DNA from 2 places in the Ralstonia flaminis genome. Region 1 is predicted to be linked to the other one. Evidence: riboswitches for the same ligand, from Rfam matches in the RefSeq annotation. Region 1 holds a riboswitch; the other holds the start of a gene.

Region 1 (4,191 bases):
CATGGCGGCCTGCTCTTGGGCAGACGGGCCGATGTGGCGGTGCGCGAAGGCGTCGCGCGCCTCCAGGTCAGCCAAGGTGGGGCGTTCGGCAGCAAGCGCCGAGGAAGCGGGGTGCGGAGCGTTCATGGCAAGGGCTCGAAATTCAGGCAAAAAGCCGATGCACGGGTCAGGCGCATCGGCTGAAGAGGCGTTACGCGCCGATCGATTTTGCGTAATCGTCAGCCGACAGCAGGGCACTCACATCGTCGATGTTGGTTGGCTTGACCTTGAACAGCCAAGCACCATAAGCGTCGCCGTTGATCGACTCGGGAGCATCGGACACAGCGGAATTCGCCTCGATGATTTCGCCCGAGACCGGTGCATAAATATCGGACGCTGCTTTGACCGACTCAACGACAGCGACCGTATCGCCAGCGGACACGGCCTTGCTAACTGCCTGCACTTCCACAAACACGATGTCGCCGAGTGCATCTTGTGCATGGTCGGTAATGCCAACGGTCAGCGTGCCGTCGGCTTCAACGCGGACCCACTCATGGGACTCGGTGTACTTCAGATCGGCGGGCAGATTGCTCATGAAAGGTTTCTCCGGAAGATTGGGATGATGGGAATTCGGGTTCAGCTGACCAGCGCCTTGCCATTGCGCACGAACGGCAGTTTAACCACAGACGCGGTCAACTTGCGGTCGCGGATCTCGACCTGCACGTCGGAGCCGATGGTCACATCCTTGGGCAGGCGGGCCAGTGCAATGGACAGCGACAGGCTCGGGCTGAACGTGCCGCTGGTGATCTCTCCATCACCGGCAGGCGTGATGACTTTCTGATGGGCGCGCAGCACGCCGCCCTTGTCGCGCAGGATCAGGCCGACGAACTGCTCACGCTGGCCGCCGGCTTGCAGCGCAGCCTTGCCGGTGAAGTCGCGCTCGCTTTGCAGGTCAACCGTCCAGGCCAGGCCCGCGTCCAGCGGCGAGACATGCTCGTCCATGTCCTGCCCGTAGAGGTTCATGCCGGCTTCCAGGCGCAGCGTGTCGCGCGCGCCCAGGCCCGCCGGGCGTACACCGGCTTGCTGCAGGCGCTCCCACACGCCGGCGATCTGCGCGGCGGGCACCACCAGCTCGAAGCCGTCTTCACCGGTGTAGCCGGTGCGGGCGACCATGATTTCGCCCGCGCCATCCACGGTGACGAAGCCCGCGTTGAACGGCTTGAGCGCCTCGCCCACGGCCTGCGTGCCGGGCAGCGCGGCGTAGGTCTTGGCGCGGGCGTTTGGGCCCTGCACGGCCAGGATGCCCAGCGGCTCGGCGCCAGCGTTATTGTCGGAGCGACGCGGCGTGATGGTCACGCCGGTGCCGGCGGCTTCGTTCTGAGCGACGATCCATTCGAGATCCGTCGGCGCGGTGCCGGCGTTCACGACCAGGCGGAACCAGTCTTCGCGGAAGAAGTAGACGATCAGGTCGTCGATCACGCCGCCCTTGGGGTTGAGCATGCAGCTGTAGAGCGCCTTGCCCGGGGTTTGCAGCTTGTCGACGTTGTTGGCGAGCAGCCCGCGCAGGAAATCGCGCACGCGCGCGCCAGTGAGGTCGACCACGCACATGTGCGAGACGTCGAAGATACCGGCGTCTTGGCGCACGGCGTGGTGTTCTTCGATCTGGGAGCCGTAGTTGACGGGCATGTCCCAGCCGCCAAAGTCGACCATGCGGGCGCCCAGCGAGCGGTGGATGGCATTGAGCGGCGTGTGTTGGAGCGTCATGGAATCTCTCGGCTGAAGCGCCGCCACTGTGGCCGGGCGCGGCGCGTTATTCGGGACCAGAAAAGCAAAAAGGCCACCCGCGCAGCCTGATGCCTCATGGTGACGCCATGAAGATGCAAGCTGCGCAGATGGCCCCTCTGTCCTTGGTACCTGAGAGATTGCGAGGCGCGGTGCACATAGCGGTGTGCGCCGGCTCGTGAGCCCCTTCGGTGGGCGCCTGCAGTGGTCGTGCAGCGCCAGCTCTCCAGAGTGCGGTCAGACGCATGTCCGGCCGATCCACCCGGTCCTGGATGCCTGAGAGTTTTCGGGTGCTACCCCTTCGGCGGCGCCTTGCCGTGTGCGGCGGGCACGCTCTCCCGGATGGATGGGCGGAATTTACGGAAGGGGGCTGGGATTGTCAATTAGGGGAGGAGAGGGGGCATTCACCCTGGGAAAACGAAAGCCCCAAAGACAACGGCCACCCCCTTGGGCATCGGCAGTCTCGCCTTGCCCCGGGTGTGACCGGTGTGCGGGTCGTTGGAAAACCGTGATCAGTTGCCGATCTGGCGGCTGACTTTATTTTCCTGCTGGTTCAGGGTGCGCTGTTCTTGCTTGGTGATATGACCGCCATTCTGGGCGGCCATGTCGCGCTCTTCCTGGCGGATCTGGTGGTCTTCCTTGTGCAAGGCCTTGGCTTGGCCCTTGGTGATTTCGCCTTCCTTCACTTCGTTGTGGATGCGCTTGTCCTGGTTGGCCAGGCGGTGGTTGACTTCAGCACGACGCGGGTGATCCTTCTGCCACTGCGTTTGTGCGAAGGCGCCGGTGGTAGCGGACAGGGCGACGGCCGTCACGGCCAGGACTTTGACGATGCGGTTCATGATTTTCCTCCGGTGGGCGGCTGACGGATTCAGCCGCTGTCCTGTCTATAACGAACCGCTTGGGCCGCAAGCTTACCGCCATCGTGTAACCATGCGTAAGCCGTGTAACGGCCGCGAGCGAAACGAGGGGCGCAAACGAATGCGGCGGCCATGTGAGGCTGTACCCTCAAAAAAAAGCGGGCGCGCGGTTGAGGCCGCGCGCCCGTTTCACTTCACATGACGACGTAGGTGACTTACCAGCCGTAGCCGGCGCCCACGCCAACGTTGTACTCAGAGCCGCCGGCGGTGGAGCCGCCAATCGTCACTGTGGCGCGCGAGCCAATCTTGCGTTGGTAACCAATCGCCAAGGCAGCCTGTCCGCGATACACACCCGTACCGACCGCCATGCGGTTGTCGGTCTGAAGACCGGCCGCGCTAGCCACCATGGTGGACATGGCAGCGTTCATGGCGCCCAGGCGGTTCACCTTGGTATCCAACTGGCCCACTTGGCTCTGCAGATTGCCAACGCTGCTCTGAACGTCGGCAACCTTCGCGTCTACGCGATCGAGCTGAGCCTTGTTGACGGCATCGGTGTCTTGCGTGCCAGCCATCACATTGGTAATGATGCGCTCACTCCCGAGTGAGCCGACGGACACCGTACCCGCGCGATCGGCCACCGAATTGGCGCCCAGGGCCACGCTGTTATCAGCCTTGGCCACAGCGTTCGCACCGGTTGCCGTCGAGCCTTGGCCGCTGGCTACCGCGTTGGCACCTGATGCCGTGGCGTAGTTGCCCGAGGCCAACGCATCTTCCTTCACACTAGCGTTGCCGCCAGCACCCGTACCGACAAACTTGGGGTTATCTTGGCCAATGCCACGCCCCCCATCAGCCAGCGAGAACAGGCGATTGTCCAGATTGGAGAGCGCATCGCCCACGCTGTTATGTGTCGAGCCATCAAGGAATGAATACGTCGGCGCAGTCCACACACCACCGCTAAACGACGCGCCGCCGCCAAGTGCACCAGCGACGGTATTGAGCTGGCCGAGGTTGACGGCATCCGTGGCTACCATGCCATCCGCCACATTCTGCAGCCGCACCGCCGCACCGCCATTGTTGAACGTAACGCTGGTCTTGGTGGCGTCGTCGTAGAGCACCGCATTGGCCACGTTACCGTGGTCATCAACCAGGCCTGCGTCCTTGAGCTGGCGCACGTTCACGGCATCGGTGTCATCGGTGCCGGCAGCGACATTCTTGAGCTGCGTTGCCGCGCCACCTCTGTTGAACGTCACGGTGCCCTTGCTGGCGTCGTCGTATTGCACAGCGGTGCTGGCCAGTGCGTCAACCGCGCCTTGCACGCCCTTGATCTGGCTGACGTTAGCAGCATCGGTGTCATCCGTGCCTGCCGTAACGTTGGTCAGCTTGCGGGTGATGGTGTTGCCGTCGGCATCCTTGCCCGCAAAGCTCACGTTCGCGCCGGCGGTGTCCTTGGCGACCGTGATGTCGGATGTGGCATCCGCTTGCTGCACCAGGCCGATCGAGCCGTTGCCGATCTGCGTGCTCAGGTTCGTAATGTCCGTGGTGTTCTGGCTGGTACGGCCATCCAGGTTATTCA
Region 2 (4,191 bases), on a different contig from region 1:
CACGCGGAACGGATGCAGCGATGCCGGCCGCGGTGCGCCGAACAGCGTGTCCCACGCATCCGAGCCAAAACCGCACACGCACGACAGTTGGCCAGCTGGAACACGCTTGCCAACCGAGCGAACCAGCGCGGCAACGTCGGCGCACCATGCGCGGACAACATTGGCGTGATCAGCGCCTGGGTTCAGGGTGGCGACAATAAAGATGGCGCTGCGGGTCACGGGGCCGGCAACGGCTTGCGGTTCTGGGGTTGGCATCGGATAGCGTGCATTGAAGGCGGTAAGGCTTTGCAGCCTACCAGAACATGTTCGCCATTGGCCGATGTCCGCACCTGCCGAACCCGCCTTGTGGCGACTACTCGTAGTGCACGGTGCCGAGACCGGTTCGCTCAGCTGCGGCGGCCTCTTCTTCCTCGCGAGCGGCGATCGCTCGCTGCAATGCCTGCCTGGCGGCACTATTGTGCTCGTGCAGTCCGGAAAGCAAAGCGTGCAGCGCTGGCAACGTACACACCGCCACCAATGCCCGTGCGGCTTGCTCCCGCACATCCTCATCGTCGTCCCGCAGGGCTTGCGTCAACGCCGGCAGTGCTTGCTCCGCATCTGCATGCGATCCCCTATGCAGATTGCTGATCGACGTGGCGGCTTGTGCGCGGATTTCCGCATCCGCGTCACCCAGCGCCGCGAGAAGGATCGGCAGCGCCGCTGCATCACCACTATCGCCAAGCGCCCACAGCGCTCCAACACGTACACGCTGCCCCAGCGCGGGTGTCTGGAATGCGGTGATGAGGTGTTGCGTGGCACGGGCGTCATGCTGCTCACCGAGCGAACTGACGGCGTAGTAGCGCACCTCTTCATCCGCCTCGTCAAACACGCGCGCCGCAATCGCGTCGACCGCCTGCGCATCGCGTTGCCAGCCCAGCGCGATGACAACTTCCAGCCGCACGCGTGGTTCAGGATCGTTGGCGACTGCCAGCAAGGCAGGCAGCACCTGCGGTGGCCCGAAGCGCAGGCCTTGGGCCGCCTGCCGGCGGACTTCCGGCACGGGGTCGGACAATGCGGCCAACAGCAGGTCGCGCAGCGTGGTGTCTTCCCTGTCGAGGCATTCGCACAGCGCATCCAACGCAGCGGCGCGCACGCTGCCGTCAAGGTCTGCCGTGGCGGCAAACAGATCCGCCATCGCATTGGCGGTATCGCATCTGGCGAGTGCCTGGATCGCCCAGATGCGCACGTCGACGTCGGTATCCAGATGCAGCCGTGCGCGCAATGCGGCAACCACAGGCGCGGATGACCACCGCCCCAGCACCTGCACCGCCTCGCGGCGCACCTCGGCGCTCGGATCCTTGAGGGCTTGGAGACATGCGGGCAGGTGCGCGTGCGCGACTGCCTCCGACTGCATGCCCAGGGTGAGCACGGCAGCGGCGCGGACGTCGGCTTCGGTGTCGTGCGTCAGTGCATGCAGCACGGCGGACTCGGCTTGCGGATGCTGCCTCAGGTCGTAATCTGCCAGCGCATGGATGGCGCTCGCGCGGAAGTAGGCATCGGTGTCGCGCGTGGTGGACACCAACGCAGGAACAAACGCATCGTCAACGCCCAGATCGGTGAGGCTGACGTTGGCACCGCGCCGCATGTCCGGTGCTTGCTGCCTGAGCGTGGCGATGAGCGCTTCGATCTCAACGCCGCTGCGCACATGAGCATCATTGATTGTGAGCGCCGATTCTCTGCGACCACCCAGCGCGGCTTTGATACGCGCGATCCACCGTGTCAAACGCATACGCAACTCAACGGTTTGCAAGCCGCGAAGCCTTGAGCGACAACGCCCACGCTACCGTACCCACAACGGCACCAAGCAAAAACGGATACGACCACAGATTCCCCGAGCCCCACTTGAGGAATGACCACGCCAGGCCCACCGTTGCCAAGACCAGGCTCCACTGCGCAGATCGCCCCATCATGTGCCGGACCACACCGCTGTAGAGCAGCAGGCACGCCAGCAACGAAACCAGCGCCGTCAGCAGCGACATCGCGCCCATGCGCACCATGTCCCAGTAGGCCGATGCGTACGTCGCCGTAAAGCCGGCCTGCAGCAGCGTTGCAATGGCAAGCGGTGCGCGCGTCGAATCGGTGCTCTGCTGTGTTGGTGTCGATTCCATCATCCCCTCGGCTGTCTTGGTGTTCTTGCGGGCGTTTCCACGTCGACCCACGGGCGAAAATGCGACGCCCAGATCGCCTGGGGGCGCAGCATAGCATTCAGCCAGTGAGCAGCCTCCGCAATCGCCCGGCTTGCCGAACGTCACAACCCGTGACACACTCCAGCCCGCTGCCTTCACCGGCAGCACGCAGGCGCGGCGGGCGCAAAACGCACCGCTGCAACACGCCGCAGGAGAGACCGGGTTGCAACGATGCCCGGCGCCGATGGAGCAACCACCCCGGAAACTCTCAGGCAAAAGGACTGTGGCGTCGACTGCGAATCTGGAGAGAGGCATGCACGCGCGTGCCCACCGAAGGGGAAGGCGCCAGCACTGCTGACGCCCAAGCTCTCAGGTCCCGAGACAGATGGGGTGAGCCGGCCGGATCGTCCGGTCATACCACCACTCCATAGGGACCGCCATGACGCACATCGTCATCGTCGGCGCCGGTATTTCCGGCGTCACCACCGCTTACACGCTCTCGCAACTCGGCTATCAGGTCACGGTGCTCGACCGGCATCTGTATCCGGCCATGGAAACCTCGTTTGCCAACGGCGGACAGCTTTCCGCCAGCAATGCCGAGGTCTGGAACAGCACCGGCACGCTGCTCAAAGGCATCAAATGGATGCTGCGCAACGATGCGCCGCTACTGCTCAACCCGAAGCCTTCATGGCACAAGTACTCGTGGATCGGCGAGTTCGTGGCGAGCATCGCCCATTACCGCCGCAACACCATCGAAACCACGCGCATGGCCATCGAGGCGCGCAAGCACCTGTTTGCAATGGCCGAGCGTGAGCAGATCGACTTCGACCTGCAGCGGCGCGGCATCCTGCACGTCTATCACGACAAGGCGAGCTTTACTGCCGCCGGCAAGGCCAACGCCCTGCTCGTTGCCGGTGGGCTTGAGCGCCACGCCGTGAGCCCCGAAGACATCGCCGCGATCGAGCCCACGCTGCGTGGCAACTACTACGGCGGCTACTTCACCGAATCCGACGCCACCGGCGACATCCACAAGTTCACGCGCGGTCTTGCGCAGGCATGCGAGAAACGCGGCGTGCGCTTCATGCAGGGCGTGAATGTGCGCGACGTGGAAACCACCGAGCGCGGCGTGCGCTTGTTGCTGCAGACCACACTCGATGATCGCCTCTCCACCAGTGAGGCCAACGTCGTACAGGAAATCACCGCCGATGCGCTGGTCGTCTGCGCAGGCGTCGGCAGCCGGCATGTCGCACAGATGGTCGGCGACCGCATCAACGTTTATCCGGTCAAGGGCTACTCGATCACCGTGCATCTGGACGACGAGGCCAGCGTACAGGGCGCACCATGGGTCAGTCTGCTGGATGAGAGCGCAAAGATCGTCACCAGCCGCCTGGGCGCGGGACGTTTCCGCGTGGCCGGCACGGCGGAGTTCAACGGCTACAACCGCGACATCCGCGCCGACCGCATCGAACCGCTGGTGGCCTGGACGCGCCGCAACTTTGCGATCGGCACCTCGCGCGTGGTGCCCTGGGCCGGCTTGCGCCCGATGATGCCGGACATGATGCCGCGCGTCGGACGCGGGCGGCATGCGCGCGTGTTCTACAACACGGGCCACGGGCACCTTGGCTGGACGCTCTCTGGCGCCACGGCCGCGATGATCGGTGACGTGATCGCACGCGATTGCCCGTTGCACTGATCGCACGACCTGCACTTCCCGCAAGCCTCTGTTCCCGAACTACGGTAGCGGCAGCGGCGGTGGATCGGGTGGCACGCCAACACTGGGTGCGAGATGGTCGCCTCCCAAGATCCACACCGCGGGCATGACCAATTACCCACTAGGGCACGAAGTCTGGCGCCAAGTGAAGGTTGCAACGCGAGGTGCAGAGCGCCGACGGCATGGGGGTCAAGTTTTGGTGCCGCGCGCCCACTGACCGGCCATCTCAGCAAGCGGTCGGACATTGTGAGGCAGACCGTGCAGCGAAGTCTCCGCATGCGCGGTCTCGACAATGCCGTGACCATCAGGTCAACA

What was found. Region 1 has a riboswitch for glycine ahead of gcvT (glycine cleavage system aminomethyltransferase GcvT). Riboswitches for the same ligand answer to the same signal wherever they lie in the genome.
Region 2: linked by a shared signal. The riboswitch ahead of R2N11_RS23980 (D-amino acid dehydrogenase) and the one ahead of gcvT (glycine cleavage system aminomethyltransferase GcvT) in region 1 are both predicted to bind glycine.

What each region holds. Positions count from the first base shown of each region.
Region 1 covers NZ_CATZLL010000005.1:199,623-203,813, forward strand. The annotation lists gene gcvP (aminomethyl-transferring glycine dehydrogenase) at 1-126, opposite strand, end outside; gene gcvH (glycine cleavage system protein GcvH) at 191-574, opposite strand; gene gcvT (glycine cleavage system aminomethyltransferase GcvT) at 616-1,743, opposite strand; glycine riboswitch at 1,871-2,001, opposite strand; glycine riboswitch at 2,015-2,112, opposite strand; gene R2N11_RS09760 (hypothetical protein) at 2,274-2,600, opposite strand; gene R2N11_RS09765 (ESPR-type extended signal peptide-containing protein) at 2,834-4,191, opposite strand, start outside.
Region 2 covers NZ_CATZLL010000020.1:14,362-18,552, forward strand. The annotation lists gene R2N11_RS23965 (Dyp-type peroxidase) at 1-255, opposite strand, end outside; gene R2N11_RS23970 (HEAT repeat domain-containing protein) at 353-1,768, opposite strand; gene R2N11_RS23975 (hypothetical protein) at 1,776-2,198, opposite strand; glycine riboswitch at 2,365-2,459, shown strand; gene R2N11_RS23980 (D-amino acid dehydrogenase) at 2,605-3,858, shown strand.